4 regions of the Thalassolituus sp. UBA3500 genome follow, and region 3 is predicted to be linked to each of the others. Evidence: predicted binding sites of a transcription regulator. Region 3 holds the regulator's gene; each other region holds the start of a gene.
What was found. The regulator sigma-54, encoded in region 3, starts transcription at its own class of promoters, with help from an activator protein. The targets are predictions, from matches to a motif close to TGGCACNNNNNTTGCTNT.
Positions count from the first base shown of each region.

Region 1 (4,214 bases), on a different contig from region 3:
GCATGGAAACCGACGTCGAACGCTTACGTCGTATTAACCGTACACTGACAAGCATCCCTGAAGACGTTCGCAAAGAAGCCGGCATGGAACTTAAACCGATTGAATTGCTGGAGATTAATCCCAGCCGTTCGATCGACCAGATTGCGGGAGAACACGCCGCCGAAATTCCCAAAGCGCTGAAAATGACATTAGGCGGCAGCGGAAACGCCGGACAGAACGGCTCTGGTATTCTCAGTTATCTGTTGTTTTCTAAGGGATTCTGTAAAGCACTGATTGATCTCGGTTACAGTGATGCAATGCAACGCGCCGACGAGATCCGTGGTTTTTTCTCAGACCATTTTGAGGAAGAAAAGTAATGACAACACCGAAACGTATCGTCGTACTGACTGGCGCAGGAATATCTGCTGAATCGGGCATCAATACGTTTCGGGATAACGGAGGCCTATGGGAAAACCACCGCCTGGAAGATGTAGCGACACCCGAAGCCTTCGCGCGAGACCCCAACCTGGTGCAACGTTTTTACAACGGCCGCCGTGCACAGCTTAATGACGTCAATCCTAACCCGGCTCATATTGCACTTGCCGAGTTTGAACGGAACTTTGCCGGTGATTTTTTACTGGTCACACAAAACGTCGACCATCTGCACCAACAAGCAGGCTCGAAGAATCTCATCCATATGCATGGTGAATTGAAAAAATCCCGCTGCCTGAACACCGGAAGAATTCATAATCAACAGACTGATATTAATGCGACCAGTCTTTGTGAATGCTGTAACACACCCAGCTTGCGACCGCATATTGTCTGGTTCGGCGAAATGCCGTTGGACATGGAAGAAATCTATCAAGCGTTAGAGCAATGCGACCTGTTCATTAGTATTGGTACTTCTGGCAACGTCTACCCTGCAGCCGGATTTGTCGAGGTAGCAAACAGCGTAAATGCCAGAACCGTAGAAATTAACCTGGAACCTTCGCGCGGAGCCGATGCGTTTCAGGAAGCCTTTCACGGCCCGGCGTCGGTCAAAGTCGCTGAGTTTCTGGCGACGATCATCTGATTTCTGCTTCACCGTTTACGTCTGTACAGGCATAAAAAAACCCGCCGAAACGGGTTTTATCAACAGTACGACGGATCAGTCGTTGCTGGTCGAGCCGATCTTGTGGATCGACAAGTCCGCACCATTGAATTCTTCTTCCTCGCTCAGACGGATACCCGATACAGCCTTCACCAGACCGTAGACGATGAAACCACCAATCAGAGCCACTGCGATACCAGCAACAGTACCGATCAGCTGAGACATCAGGCTTACGCCACCCAGACCGCCCATCGCTTCTGTACCAAAGATACCGCAGGCAATACCACCCCAGGCACCACACAGGCCGTGCAGTGGCCATACACCAAGCACATCATCGAACTTAGGAAACTTGTTCTGAGCCAGAGTGAAGACCCAAACAAACAGCGCACCAGCAACACCGCCAACCAGCAGTGCACCGATTGGATGCAATACGTCTGAACCAGCACACACGGCTACCAGGCCTGCCAGAGGGCCATTATGAATAAAGCCTGGGTCATTGCGACCAACAACCATGGCAACAACAACACCACCGACCATCGCCATCAGGCTGTTTACAGCCACCAGCCCCGAAATACCGTCCAGTGTTTGTGCAGACATCACGTTAAAACCGAACCAGCCAACGGTCAGAATCCACGCGCCCATAGCCAACCATGGGATATTTGAAGGAGCAAATGCGGTAACTTTACCGTCACGGTAGCGACCACGTCGCGCACCCAGCAGGAAGACAGCGGCAAAGGCAATCCAGCCACCGACACCGTGCACAACGACAGAACCGGCGAAATCGTGGAAGCCAGCGCCATAGGTTTCTTCTAACCATGCTTGCAGGCTGAAACCAAAGACGGCGTTGCCGTTCCAGATGATGCCCTCAAAGAATGGATATACGAATGCAACCGTCAGTGCTGAAGCAATCAGAATTGGGTAAAACTTCGCACGCTCAGCAATACCACCAGAAATAATGGCTGGAATTGCCGCCGCAAAGGTCAGCAGGAAGAAGAACTTCACCAGCTCATAGCCATTGTTTTCAGTCAGCTCCGCAGCACTGGCGAAGAAGTCCATGCCATAAGCAACCTGATAACCGATAAAGAAGTAGGCAATGGTTGAGATGCCAAAATCAGTAATGATTTTCACCAGGGCATTTACCTGGTTCTTGTGACGTACTGTACCGACCTCAAGAAACGCGAAGCCTGCGTGCATCGCCAGTACCATGATGGCACCCAGCAGAATAAACATTGTGTTCGCGCTGTACATAAGAGTTTCGACAGCGGAGTTGATACCTGTGATATCCACGAGTTGTCCTCTGATAGTTCGTTAAGTTTGTATTTGGCGCGGCGCACTCTAGCGGTGCCCTTTGCGCAACATCAGGGCAAAAGCCCATAAGAATCCTTCGATAGGGGAACGTTTAAGCAGGAGATGTGCCACTTTGTCCACTTTGCGACAATCGGACAATGAAAACGCACAAGGATAGAGCTGGCGTGCGCTAGCGTAATGCAGAAATTCTTATGCGTGAGGCATTATCAAACAGCATCACTCAGATATAGCACCAATATTTACCATAATGGACAGTATTGCACCCTACTAGTGCATTTAATCAGAAGACCACATCCCGTCCATCATCATGGGATAGGCCACAGGCTTAAAATCAGTAAACTCGATATCTCTGACCACCTGAAAATCACTCCAGAGCATCCGTGCTCCCTTCAACCACCGGGTCGAAGCAACGCGTTTATGAATCATCTGGAGCTCTTCAGTCGTAGCTGGCCGTGCCGGGCCAGCTTTGCCGTAGAGTCGAACACCGGGTTCCGCGGCAAAACGCCCGGTTATCAGCGACTTGAGCCAGAACCAACGCCCTACATTTACTGCCGACACGCAGACGTTCGGGTTCGAGTCTATGTTCTCACCCAGTGACACTGCGTAGTGGTCGAAAAAGAAGCCCGTCTGATCATCACGAAGAAATACCGTGCCGACAGGTGTAATATGCGGAGTACCGTCAGGGCAGACCGTCGCAATGGAGCAATGCACGGCTGAGGCCTGCGACTGCTCTAACGTCCGTTTGATTTGTGGCCAGTTCGATTTTAATGACAACCTTTACCTTCCCTGGTTAAGCCAAACTTAAAGTTTAATCGCGGTGCGAGATTTCAAAACACACATGAATATTCTGGCGACGTTCGAAATCCTTAGGAATCGACTTGCCCGTCACATCCCGGATACTGAACTCCGACAGCGCATCACGATCGAGGCTGAACTTACGCAGATTATTTGAGAATATCAGCGTGCCACCGGGCGCTAACCGGTCCATCGCCATGCGAATAAGATCCACATGGTCACGCTGGATATCCAGCACACCTTCCATACGCTTCGAGTTTGAAAAGGTTGGCGGGTCCATAAAGATAAGATCGTATTCGCCCGTGTCATCTTTCAGCCACTGCAGACAGTCGGCCTGAATAAAGCTGTGCTCGTCAGGATTCAGTTCATTAGCACGGAAGTTATCACGGCCCCAGTTCAGATAGGTGCGCGACATATCGACACTGGTGGTCTGTGCGCCGGCAGCCGCGGCATGCAGAGACGCCGTTGCGGTATAACAGAACAGGTTAAGGAAACGCTTACCCGCCGCCTGTTTTGCAATATGCAGGCGCGTCGGGCGGTGATCAAGGAACAGACCGGTATCGAGATAGTCGCGAAGGTTCACCAGCACATTCACCTGCCCTTCACGGACGGTCATGGTGTGCTTTTCATCGCTCTGCTTCTCGTACTGACGTTTACCACTCTGACGCTCACGGCGCTTGAGTACAATCTGCTCCGCAGGCACGCCAGTGACCTCAGGTAAGGCTGCAAGAACATCCAGCAGACGCTTTTCAGCGACCTGAGGGTCAATCGACTTCGGCGGTACGTATTCCTGCACGTGAAGCCAGTCTTCGTAACGATCAACGGCCACCGCGTATTCCGGAATATCGGCATCGTATATGCGATAACAATGAATATTCTCACGGTTTGCCCATTTACCGAGATTCTTCATGTTCTTTTTCAGACGATTCGCAAAGGCTTCTACCGGGCCGCGTATCGCACTCGGCTGCGGACGTGATGAGCGTTCGTCGGCCGCCCCGAAAACCAACAATTTGGTTTCGATTTTGCCGTTCATAAACTTATA
Region 1 is NZ_DFQB01000004.1:36,651-40,864, reverse strand. It holds gene B2R29_RS01890 (patatin-like phospholipase family protein) at 1-356, shown strand, start outside; gene cobB (Sir2 family NAD+-dependent deacetylase) at 356-1,051, shown strand; gene B2R29_RS01880 (ammonium transporter) at 1,127-2,350, opposite strand; gene B2R29_RS01875 (pyridoxamine 5'-phosphate oxidase family protein) at 2,654-3,151, opposite strand; gene rlmKL (bifunctional 23S rRNA (guanine(2069)-N(7))-methyltransferase RlmK/23S rRNA (guanine(2445)-N(2))-methyltransferase RlmL) at 3,186-4,214, opposite strand, start outside.
Region 1: B2R29_RS01880 (ammonium transporter) is a predicted target of sigma-54. The motif match lies at 2,470-2,487, and genes of this name have one in related genera.

Region 2 (4,214 bases), on a different contig from region 3:
TTTTTTTTGCCTGAATTTTTTCATCAGAAGAACTCGGCATTTTATTAACCTGGGAGTGCACTCAGGCTGATTCACTCTCACAGATAACTCCCACAAATAATTACAGGCACAAAAAAACCGGCCAGTTGGCCGGTTCTTCTTTTTGGCATCCTTGCCAGCTGAGGTTCAACTTACTTAGAAGTGAACTCTGGGTACGCTTCCATACCACACTCAGCAATATCAACACCTTCGTATTCCTGCTCTTCGCTGACGCGCAGACCCATGATGGCCTTGAGTACGCCCCAAACGATCAGAGAAGTTACGAATACCCAGATGAAGATAGTCAGAGTACCAACCAGCTGTCCCATGAAGGTAGCATCAGCGTCAGACAGCAGTACTGCGAAGATACCCCATACACCAACAACACCGTGTACAGAGATCGCACCTACTGGATCGTCGATCTTCAGCTTGTCGAGGGTCAGGATAGACAGAACTACCAGAACACCACCCGCAGCACCGATCAGAGTTGCCAGGAAAGGTGATGGATCAGCAGGCTCAGCAGTGATCGCAACCAGACCAGCCAGAGCACCGTTCAGAGCCATAGTCAGGTCAGCCTTACGGAACAGGATGTAACCAGTAATCAGGGCAGCAATCAGACCGCCTGATGCAGCAGCGTTAGTGTTCAGGAATACGTTAGCCACTTCGTTTGCAACCGCGATACCACCCAGCTTCAGAGTAGAACCACCGTTGAAGCCGAACCAACCCATCCACAGGATGAACATACCCAGAGTCGCCAGCGGCAGGTTTGCACCAGGGATAGCGCGTACTTCACCGTTAGGGCCATACTTGCCTTTACGAGCGCCCAGCATCAGAACACCAGCCAGAGCAGCAGCAGCACCCGCCATGTGAACGATGCCTGAACCTGCATAGTCAGAGTAGTTCAGCTCGTAGAGACCGAATACACCATTCTCACCCACCGAACCCTCAACGCCGCTGCCCCAAGTCCAGCCGCCTTCCATTGGGTAGATGAAACCAGTCATTACCACAGCGAACGACAGGAAAGCCCACAGCTTCATACGCTCAGCAACCGCACCAGAAACGATAGACATTGCAGTCGCTACGAAGACAACCTGGAAGAAGAAGTCAGATGCACCGGCGTATACTGAGTCGCCATCAAAACCATTCTCAGCTGAGTCAGCCAGAACGCCAGCAATAGCAGCGTCGTCCATGCCAGCAACAGTAGTCACACCAGACAGGAAGTAACCGCCGCCGTACATCAGTTCGTAACCACAGATCAGGTACATGGTGCACGAGATCGCGAACAGGGCAACGTTTTTGGTCAGAATTTCAGTGGTATTTTTAGAGCGGACCAGACCCGCTTCCAGCATAGCGAAACCTGCCGCCATCCACATTACCAGCGCGCCACACACCAGGAAATAAAAGGTGTCCATGGCGAACTGAAGTTCAAAAATATGATTAAGATTCGATTCCATTATAAGCCCCCCGCATCAGGCTCTGTTATGTAGTGGTCGGACGTCTTACAGCGCGTCTGCGCCAGTTTCGCCAGTACGGATACGAATAACCTGCTCAAGGCTGGTGACAAAGATTTTGCCGTCGCCGATCTTGCCGGTGTTCGCTGCTTTAGTGATTGCTTCGATAACTTTTTCAGTCAGATCTTCAGCAACCGCCACTTCAATTTTTACTTTAGGCAGAAAATCCACCACGTATTCAGCACCACGGTACAGTTCAGTGTGGCCTTTCTGACGACCGAAGCCTTTCACTTCAGTCACTGTGATGCCCTGAACACCGATCTCAGACAGTGATTCACGAACATCGTCAAGCTTGAACGGCTTAACAACAGCAGTAATGAGTTTCATAGAAAACCCCTTTCGTAATTTAGATAAGGTTACAGATAGCCCGTGCGGGGGCACGGGCTATTGTATGCTTTTTACAGGTCGATAGGCAGGCTGTATGAAACAACAAATTTAGTGTCGTCTTCAGTTTCGTCCAGCTCAGCAGATACTACCTTGCTTACAGTGAAAGCCAGGCTATCGGTATACGCGTAGCTGAGGTCTACGTGAGTGTAAATATTATCTTCGTTATCTTCGTTATCGTCAGAGATACCAACGGTTGCACTGTAGGCGCCCATGCCATAACCCAGCGTCATGTAGCTGTAATCGTCGTTACCATCGCCAGCGAGCGGGTAGTAGTAGGAGAAAGATGCACCCATGTAACCCACAGAAGCGATCAGCTCAGACAGGTCGAAAGTGTTGCCGCTGGTATCTGCGTCTTCTTCGAAGTTACCCGCGCTTGGGTAAACGTAAGTCAAAACAGATACGTCGTAGGAGAAACCTTCCATTTCACCACCGTAACCTACATACAGGTCGTATTCGTTTCCAGCTGCGCTATCACCGCTAGAAGTCCACATACCAGCGTAAGCACCACCAGATGAAAGCGTAATGTCACCAGATACGGCAGCATCACCGTTACCCAGATCCAGACCACGCCACAGGTACATGCTCGCAACCGCAGCAGAAGCAGAAACATCAACTTCAGCCTGAGCCAGTTGAGCACCAGTGAGGCCAGTCGTCATAACACCAGCGAGAGCGATTGCTTTAGTCAGTTTTTTCATCGTTCTTTTTCCTATTACGGTTTTTTTAGCTGTTGATCTTTCAAATTGGTCGATAAGGGTGATTCGCACCGATATCTTTCTGTCACTCGGTTATAGCAGGGTGTGTGCCAACTTTTGATATATCTTTTAAAATCAACAACTTAGTAAAAACATGCGGATTTTTGCAGTCATTGACGCAACCAAAAGAGGGCACAGGACTAAAACCAGCACCCATTTATTGCACACCTTTGCGATCCTTTGCACTGTTTAGGTGCAGTATTTGAAATTATCCCTTTTGCCCTTTCTGGTACACTGCGCCAAAACCCTTCCGGAGGTACACAATGAAACCCGATGCGATTAAAAGCCGAATCGAAGAAATGCTGGAAAAGAGCCCGTTTGCCAGCCTCTCATCCGATCTGAAACTAGCCCTGCAGTCTCAGCTGCAGAGCCTGATCACCAATGCCAACCTGGTGACACGTGAAGAGTTCGACGTGCAGGCAGAAGTGCTGCGTCGTACCAGTGCACGACTGGCGGAGCTTGAAGAGCGTGTGGCTAAGTTAGAAGCAGAGTGATCTTCTGATGCTTTGATTAAGCGGCCTGATGGCCGCTTTTTTGTTTTTGGCCGCTGATTCTGCGGGCCGCTGTGGTAGTAGCCGCTGGCGCGGGGTAACTTCTTTAGCTGCCGCTAAGGTCTGATGGCCAGTTGAGTTGCCGCTAGCGCGGGCTGGCTTTTATGGCTGCCGCCAGGGTTCTATTGCCCTGTTTGGGGACCTTGTCCCCGGGCGGGCAGCCCCTCCCCTGCTTCGCGCTTTCTGGGCCGCGTTTCCTTCACAGAACTTGAGAACCCTCGCAACGGGCCAATGCAGCATCCCTGCTGCCAGCCCCTTGCCCGGCATCCATGCCGGGGCCATGCGGGCTTCTCATCATTCTGCTCGGCGGCCCCAGAGGCGCATTTATCAGTACGCGAAAGTATTGTTCTTAATTAGATAGGTTTAATGGTGGGCAGTGCCCACCCTACATTGCCTGAACCTGTAGGGTGCGCATTGCGCACCACACACTTTAACGTTAAGACCAATATATCTTTGGAATACGATCTTGAGGGCTAAATTCTGCGCCTCTGGGGCCGCTGAGATTTACGCCAGCTTTGAAGGCAACGTGAGGCAGGATGCCGAACGAGGCTCCATACGGGCATGGATGCCCGCCGGAGCCGTCTGCCGAAAAAGCCAGTAAATATCAGAAACACGGCCCAGAAAGCGCGAAAGCAGGGGGGCCTGGCGGCAGCTACAAATGCTAGCCCGCGCCAGCGGCTAAGGAATCAGCGGTTTCAAAGCCGCCAACAAATCAAATAGCCAGAAGCTCCTTCGCTTCCTCGGAGTGTTCAAGCTCTTCACCCGTCCCCTGACTTACCACTCTCCCCCGCTCAAGAATAATAAATTCATCCGCGAGTTCTTTAGCAAAGTCGAGGTACTGCTCGACAAGAACAATCGCCATATCACCGCGATCACGAAGCAGTTTAATGACGCGACCAATGTCTTTAATAATCGATGGCTGAATACCCTCGGTTGGTTCATCAAGAATCAACATTTTCGGGCGTAATAACAGTGCTCGAGCAATCGCTAGCTGC
Region 2 is NZ_DFQB01000044.1:134,804-139,017, reverse strand. It holds gene B2R29_RS11470 (ammonium transporter) at 171-1,472, opposite strand; gene glnK (P-II family nitrogen regulator) at 1,518-1,856, opposite strand; gene B2R29_RS11460 (TorF family putative porin) at 1,928-2,611, opposite strand; gene B2R29_RS11455 (accessory factor UbiK family protein) at 2,932-3,162, shown strand; gene urtE (urea ABC transporter ATP-binding subunit UrtE) at 3,932-4,214, opposite strand, start outside.
Region 2: B2R29_RS11460 (TorF family putative porin) is a predicted target of sigma-54. The motif match lies at 2,704-2,721, and genes of this name have one in related genera.

Region 3 (4,214 bases):
ACGTTGTCCTCACTCAGGGCACTCTGAAAATCGAAGCCGACCGTCTGATGATTCTGCGTAACGGTGACACTCTTGAAAAAGCCGTAGCAGAAGGCGATCGTGCCCGCTATCAACAGCAGATCGAAGTCGGCAAACCACTGACCACCGCACTGGGCAATCGCATCGATTATTACACCAGCGAGCGCCGCATCATTATCACTGGCGATGCCGAACTGGAACAGGAAGGCAACATCTTCAGTGGTGAACGCATCACCTATGATATGGCAACAGAGACCGTACGTGCAGATGGCAACATCGCCGAGTCGTCGACCGACAGTACCGACGAAGACTCCGGCCGGATCAAAGTCGTTATCCAGCCGCCCAAACCTGAATCTGACTCAGAACCTGACTCGACAGAATCTCCGGAAGCAGCGACAGAATGAAAACACTGAAGGCAGAACATCTGGCCAAAAGTTACGGCGGCCGTGAAGTCGTTAAAGATGTGTCTATCCGCGTAGAAAGCGGTCAGATCGTTGGTTTGCTGGGCCCCAATGGCGCAGGTAAAACAACCTGTTTTTACATGATCGTTAATCTGGTGCAGGCTGATCGTGGACGCATCATGATCGATGATGAAGACATCAGCCACCTGCCGATGCATGGCCGCGCCCGCAAGGGCATAGGCTATCTGCCACAGGAAGCCTCTATTTTCCGCAAACTCAGCGTTGCCGACAACATCATGGCAATCCTTGAGACCCGCAACGACCTGAATCGACAGCAGCGCAATGAGCAACTGGAGCAGCTGCTGAACGAGTTCCATATTCAGCACATTCGCGACAGCGCGGGTATGGCACTGTCCGGCGGTGAACGCCGCCGCGTCGAGATAGCTCGGGCACTGGCTGCCGAGCCCTCATTCATTCTGCTCGACGAGCCATTCGCCGGGGTCGACCCGATCTCAGTGTCTGACATTATGGATATCATCCGACAGCTAAAAGCCCGGGGCATCGGCGTTCTCATTACTGACCACAACGTGCGTGAAACCCTCGCAATTTGCGAGAAAGCCTTTATCGTTGGAGGCGGGCATATCATCGCCGAAGGCACCGCTGAAGATGTGCTGGCGAACGAACAGGTACGCGAAGTCTACCTCGGCGACGACTTCCGTCTTTGAAACTCAGACCGATGTCACGTACTGTAGAGTTATCTATTTACTCTGGTAAGCAAAATAGGTTCCATACACAAGGACTTTGCCTATAATGCTAAGTACATCAAACAAAAAGATGGTTCGATTTTCAGGTCGTAAATACCGAGTTATATGAAGACATCCCTTCAGATTAAGATGGGCCAGCAGCTGACGATGACGCCCCAGCTGCAACAGGCCATCCGCCTCCTCCAGTTATCCACACTGGACCTGCAACAGGAAATTCAGGAAGCGCTGGATTCTAACCCGATGCTGGAAAGCGAAGAGTTTGATGACAACAGCGACTCCGGCAACGACTCCGGCAACGAGTCCGATAACGATTCCCGCAATTCTGATTCAGACAACAACGACAGAGACAGCCGAGAAGCCTCCTCTGACAATCAGGATTACGACAACTCATACGAAGATAACTCCTACGACGACCAGAGTGGACAGGAGTCTCTCGACGAGCAATGGTCGAGCGAAAAACTGCCTGATGACCTCCCGGTAGACAGCCAGTGGGAAGATACCTATCAGGTGAGTGCTGGCGTTGCCTCCAGCTCCGGCCCCGCTGACGAAGACTTCGACTACGACTCGCGCTATGCAACCAGCGACAACCTGCAGGACCACCTGCTCTGGCAGCTCAACCTGACGCCCATGTCAGACGCTGACCGCGAAGTCGCTACCATGCTGATCGATGGCGTAGACGACGATGGGTATCTGCACACCACCGTTGAAGACGTCATTGAAGCGATGGACCCATCGCTGGAAATCGAAGAAGAAGAAGTTATGGCGGTTCTGCATCGCCTTCAGCAGTTTGATCCGGCGGGTGTTTTCTGCCGCGACCTGCGCGAATGCCTGCTTCTGCAACTGCATCAACTGCCTCAGGGCACCCCCTGGCTCACCGAAGCGCAGCTGATCATACGTGATCACATTGACCTGCTCGGTAGTCGCGACTATCAGTCACTGATGCGCCGCACAAAATTGAAGGAAGATGACCTCAAGTCAGTCATGCGACTGATCAAAGAGCTTAACCCGAAGCCGGGTGCAGGCATTGCCTCAGAAGAATCCGAGTACGTTATTCCAGACGTCATCGTCCGCCAGATCAGAGACGAGTGGCGTGTTGAGCTGAATCCAGAGATTGCGCCCAAGCTGCGGGTGAATGCCGACTACGCATCACTGATTCGCCGCTCAGACAGCAGTGCTGACAATACCTTCCTCAAAGATCACCTGCAGGAAGCACGCTGGTTTATTAAAAGTCTGCAAAGTCGCAATGACACTCTGCTCAAAGTCGCAACCAAAATTGTTGAATTCCAGATAGACTTCTTTGAAGAAGGTGATGAAGGCATGAAGCCACTTGTGCTCCATGACATCGCCGAAGCCGTAGGTATGCATGAGTCGACGATCTCTCGGGTAACCACCCAGAAATACATGCATACCCCACGTGGGATTTTTGAGCTTAAATACTTTTTCTCCAGCCACGTCAGCACCGACAGCGGCGGAGAGTGTTCATCGACGGCTATCCGGGCGATGATCAAGAAACTGATCGCGGACGAAAACACGCGTAAGCCACTCAGTGACAACAAGATAGCAACGATGCTCGGTGAAAAGGGCATCAAAGTGGCACGGCGCACGGTAGCGAAATACCGCGAGGCTATGCTGATACCACCATCGAATGAACGTAAGCAGTTGATTTAGAGTCTGTTATATCAATGTGAACAGATTCTGATTCACCTACCGCCAGCGACACAGGAGACTTGGCATGCAAATCAATATCAGTGGTCATCATGTAGAAGTAACGGAAGCGATGCAGGCGCACGTTGAAGATAAAATGTCGAAGCTTACGCGCCATAGCGACAGCATCACCACAGGTCAGATCACGTTGACCGTCGTTAAAGATCGCCAGACGGCCGAAGGGACGATACACATCACAGGTCACGACCTGCACGCGAAAGCAGAAAACGAAGACATGTACACCGCCATTGATCAGATGGTCGACAAACTGGACCGTCAGGTTCTTAAGCACAAAGAGAAGCAGGTCGCGCGCCAACACGGTCAAGGCTGAAGCATGTCTTTGAGTATTGAGGATATCCTCACACCGGAACGGTCCGTCATTGACGTGACCGTTTCCAGTAAGAAAAAACTGTTAGAACAACTTTCATCTCTGGTTGCTGAAGAAATCGGCGATGCCTCCGCAGACGATATCTACGAACGCCTGTTAGCACGCGAGCGCATGGGAAGCACAGGGATAGGAGAAGGTATTGCCATCCCGCACTGCCGGTTGTTGCAGTGCCAGAAAGCGCTGGGCGTTCTTCTGAGATTAAATACCCCGATAGACTATGATTCTATCGATGGTAATCCGGTCGACCTCGTATTTGCTTTGTTAGTCCCCGAGGAAGCAACCGACGAACACCTTCAGATACTGGCGACACTCGCCAGTAACTTTAATCAGGCGGAATATCGCGAAGCTTTGCGCAACGCGCCAGACGCCAAACGTCTTTTCCAGCGAGCGATCGCAGAGCGGTAGTAATCACGGAGTCGAATATGCGCCTGGTAGTCATCAGCGGAAGATCAGGATCGGGGAAGTCGAGTGCGCTGCACGTGCTCGAAGATCTTGGATTCTATTGCATCGACAACCTGCCCATCGGGCTACTGCCTGCCCTTGCCAGTCAGGCTGACGCCAATGACAAGCTGACCCGGGTTGCGGTCAGTATTGATGCTCGCAATCTCTCGGCCACAGAAGAGCCGATAGAGAAGCTACTGCTCGACCTGCCTAATGATCACTATCAGCTTGATGTGGTTTATCTCGACGCCTCTGAAAAAGTTCTGCTACAGCGATTCAGTGCGACACGACGCAAGCACCCGCTGACAACCCACGAGCTGTCACTGGCAGAAGCCATCGATCAGGAGAAAGACCTCCTTGATCCGCTCGCCAACATGGCGGATCTGACATTAGATACAACGCACATGTCAGTTCACGAGTTGCGCAGCATGATTCGCCTGCGGGTTGCAGACCGCCCCAACGGTGAAATGTCGATATTATTTGAATCGTTCGGATTTA
Region 3 is NZ_DFQB01000059.1:20,303-24,516, reverse strand. It holds gene lptA (lipopolysaccharide transport periplasmic protein LptA) at 1-422, shown strand, start outside; gene lptB (LPS export ABC transporter ATP-binding protein) at 419-1,144, shown strand; gene B2R29_RS14530 (RNA polymerase factor sigma-54) at 1,289-2,851, shown strand; gene hpf (ribosome hibernation-promoting factor, HPF/YfiA family) at 2,916-3,218, shown strand; gene ptsN (PTS IIA-like nitrogen regulatory protein PtsN) at 3,222-3,680, shown strand; gene rapZ (RNase adapter RapZ) at 3,698-4,214, shown strand, end outside.

Region 4 (4,214 bases), on a different contig from region 3:
TTCGGTACGGGAATCTGCTTCAGCAGCACGGCGATAGTTAGCCAATGCGCCACGAACATCTGGGTAAAGTGATCCTGATAGATAACTTACTCCCTCTAAACGCTCTTTTTCGGTATCGGCTTCCAGTAAACGAATGCCTTTCACCAGCGACAGGACGTCCCGAACGTCAGGTTTTTCTTCGTTGCTTAATGCTTCGTCCAGTGTTGCCTGATCGAGATCCTCTGCAGACTTCAGCAGATTGACGGCTGCCTGCATACGCATTTCCGGATCATCAGAGAAGATCTGTAAACGTGCGATGCCGCCTCTGAGCAAGACACGCAATTTATTATTTACACTGATCTTTTTGATATCGCGCTTACTTTCCAGGGTGATCTCTTCACCACTGAAGAAGGTTGTTACCGCGTTATCGCCTTTAATAACGACAACGCGATCATCTTTGCGGTAGTACAGGTCACCTTCGACCATCACCTGCATAAATTCGAGAGTTTTTGGGTCATCGATGGTCGTCAGGCGTTCTGTTAATGCCTGTTTTTCTCGATACCCTGCATCGATTAATTCTTGAGCTATCGCATGCAATGCTGTGTTGGGCTTCGTAGGTGATGCTTCAGCCCCTGCCACCACAGTATACAAAACAAATGCGAACAGCACGGCCGTCCGTATCAATACAGAAAACATAGTTATCACCGGGAATTTTTGAGAGCGGCAGGGGAGAACTCCCCCCGCCTGTCCTTGTTGCGAACTACAGCGCGCTTTTATTCACGCACTGTTGCCATGGGAGTAAATTACTCGCCAGCAACCGCTGAACCACCACAGGTTTTCGTTGAGGTGTTGTAGTTTCCGCAATTAATGGGTGCCGTCCAGTCGGAGATCAGGTTGGCGCTTTCTGGCAGGTAATCCGTCCATGCGTCACCTTTCACTTCTTCGTCAGTTGCCCAAACGATTTCGAACTGGCCATCTTCCTGAATTTCACCGATCAGTACCGGCTTCGACAAGTGGTGGTTTTCGTTCATGACCGCAGTACCGCCAGTGAGGTTAGGTACTTCAATGCCGTACATGGCAGAGCGCACTTTATCAACGTCAGCAGAGCCTGCTTTTTCAACTGCTTCGGCCCACATGCTGAAACCGATATACGTCGCTTCCATCGGGTCATTGGTTACACGATCTTCATCACCGATGTAGTTATGCCATGCAGCGATAAACTCATCGTTCGCTTCGCTTTCTGCGCTCTGGAAGTAGTTCCATGCAGCAAGGTGACCGACCAGCGGTGCAGTATCAAAACCTGACAGTTCTTCTTCACCGACAGAGAAAGCAACCACTGGAATGTCTTCAGAAGCAACACCCTGGTTGGCAAGCTCTTTATAGAAAGGAACGTTTGCATCACCGTTGATGGTAGAAACTACGGCTGTTTTCTTACCCGCAGCACCAAACTTTTTGATATCAGAAACAATGGTCTGCCAATCGCTGTGACCAAATGGCGTGTAGTTCACCATGATGTCTTTCTCGGCAACGCCTTTCGACTTCAGGTATGACTCAAGAATTTTGTTGGTCGTACGTGGGTAAACATAGTCAGTACCGGCCAGTACAAAACGCTCAACACCGAGATCATTAATCAGATAATCAACCGCCGGGATTGCCTGCTGGTTAGGCGCTGCGCCCGTGTAAAATACATTGTATGAAGACTCTTCACCTTCGTACTGTACTGGGTAGAACATCAGGCCATTCAGCTCTTCTACAACAGGCAGAACGGACTTACGGGATACTGACGTCCAGCAACCGAAGATGACATCCACGTCTTCTTTTTCAAGAAGCTCACGGGTTTTTTCTGCAAATAGCGGCCAGTTCGACGCAGGGTCAACGACCACTGGCTCGAGTTTCTTGCCCAGCAGGCCGCCTTTTTTATTCTGTTCTTCAATCATCATAAGAACAGTGTCTTTCAGAGTGGTTTCTGAAATCGCCATAGTGCCCGACAGCGAGTGCAGAACACCCACTTTGATGGTGTCATCGGCAGCGTTAGCAATGCTTACACCTGCAGCCATCGCTGTCATACCAACAATTTGAGAAGCTTTCATCAGAGTTTTGAGACTTACTTTTTTCATAGTTATTTCCTTTTTATGGTCAGGATTATGTCCGGCCTCGACTCTTTTATTGGGGGTGTGTAAGAGCGGGCAACTATAAAACCGATCTAGTTAGAGCAATCGCCGTACCAGTTTTTATTTCTTATTTTTTCGGCAATTTCAGGGCATAGAGTGCCCTCCGGGGGAGCATTTCCGGTCGGAATTAATTATGACGCACCATTAGTGCTCAGGAGATTGATGGTAGTGCGTTGAAATCGTGCATATCTATTTCCTTGATAAATCGGTGGTGTACCGTTGCCGCGCTTCCTGAATTCTGTGAACAGTGATATCCCTGACTGTATTTCGGCTGACCTCAATGTGCCGTGTAAGCTCCCGTGTTGCGCGGGAGCTATCGGCGGACAAAATCGCTTCTAAAATACTACTGTGCTCTTCATAAGTAGCCTGTATCCGTCCGGGCTCATAGAAATCCAGCCGCCTTATAATCCTCAGGCGCTCACACACATCTTTGTGAATAGCTTCCATCTGTGTATTTTCACCGCACTCCAGCAAACCAAAGTGAAACTCTTCATCCAGAAAAGCAACATCAACAGGATCGACCTGTCTCTGCGAAGGTTTGCAGCACCATATTGTCACCAGCCCGGATAAACGCTCTGCCCTATCGGTTTCCATGCACAAACGCCGCACGACTTCGCACTCAAGAAGAGTGCGGACATCGTAGAGTTCTTCAAAATAGCGGAAATCAAAAGGCCTGACCTGCCAGCCATTGCGAAAGTACACTTGCACATACCCATCACGCTCAAGGCGATACAGAGCCTCTCTGACAGGCGTTCTGGAAGCCTGCATTCGCTCAGCAACTTCACTTTCACTGAAGCGGTCTCCGGGCAGCATTCTGAAATCGAAGATATCTTCTTTCAGTTGTCGATATACTTTCTCGGCGAGATTCACAGGCGCATCCTATGAATTGAGAGAAGAAATATACGCCCGCCATCCTCCGAGATGACTGATGTCGGTTGCGCTCGCAACCGCTTCGGGCTCACAGATAAAGCCTTTCACCAGACGACCGTCTTCCAACTCGAGGGTACCTATACCCAACGGCTGTGGAATTTCTTCGACGAAAGAACCAAAAGCTGCCTGATCTAAACGCCACAACTCGACGATCAACTGGTGTCCGGCTTGTGCATCGCGCTCTAGTTCACTCTCACTCAGACGAACGAGGCCAGGCTTTGGTGGTACTGTGTTGGCCAGCGCATACAACTTATATTTCTTTGCCGTAAGCGTCTGCTCCAGCAGGGTAGCGTGACGGCTGGTCAACTGATGGTTCAGAGGCATCCCCGTCAGGTGTGCACCTACCACGGCGACCACAACCGAGGCATCTTCTTTTTGGCCAAGCATGACCGGTGCTTCCGGCAGTCGCAGAGATGACTGCCACTGGCCAGCAAAGTTGGTGAGAGCCAGCTCATGCCATGCAGGTGCGATCAGAGTCACTCCAAAAGGTAAGCCATCCTCACGCATATGTGCTGGTAGTGCCAAGGCGCAAAGGTCGGCAAGGTTGACGAAATTAGTGTAAGTGCCAAGCTGACTGTTCACTTCAACCGGGGCCGACTCAACGTCCGCTGACGATGGAAAACGTGGCGTGGTCGGGACAAACAATGCATCAACGTGCTTGAAGACACCCTGAATTTTCCGCGCCAGATCTTTACGGCGATATTCGGCTTTGAAAGCATCCACGGCAGTGCCTTCGGTGCCACCAGCAATAATACTTTTTACGACAGGGTTAATGCCCGGTAAGTCTTGCTTCAGAAATTCGCCGACCGCCGCGTAACGCTCTGCAACCCATGGCCCCTGATAGAGAAGACTGGCAAGTTCAAACATCGGGGTAAAGTCGACTTCGACTAATTCGAACCCTGCATTAACTGCCTGATCGCAGGCTTTGTCATAGGCGGCTTTCTGAACTTCGTCACCAAACCATGGGGCGCCGGCAGGAATGCCAAGGGTCTGAATACGCTCATTGCGCACCATCGTACGTGAGCGGGCATAGCCATCGGCTTCATCGTACTGAGCTGCAACTTCGTAAATACGTTCTGCATCACGGGTATTCAATGCAAAGACGGACACGCAATCCAGGCTGCGACACGCGGG
Region 4 is NZ_DFQB01000044.1:127,278-131,491, reverse strand. It holds gene urtB (urea ABC transporter permease subunit UrtB) at 1-675, opposite strand, end outside; gene urtA (urea ABC transporter substrate-binding protein) at 783-2,069, opposite strand; gene B2R29_RS11425 (GntR family transcriptional regulator) at 2,340-3,020, opposite strand; gene atzF (allophanate hydrolase) at 3,030-4,214, opposite strand, start outside.
Region 4: urtA (urea ABC transporter substrate-binding protein) is a predicted target of sigma-54. The motif match lies at 2,189-2,206, and genes of this name have one in related genera.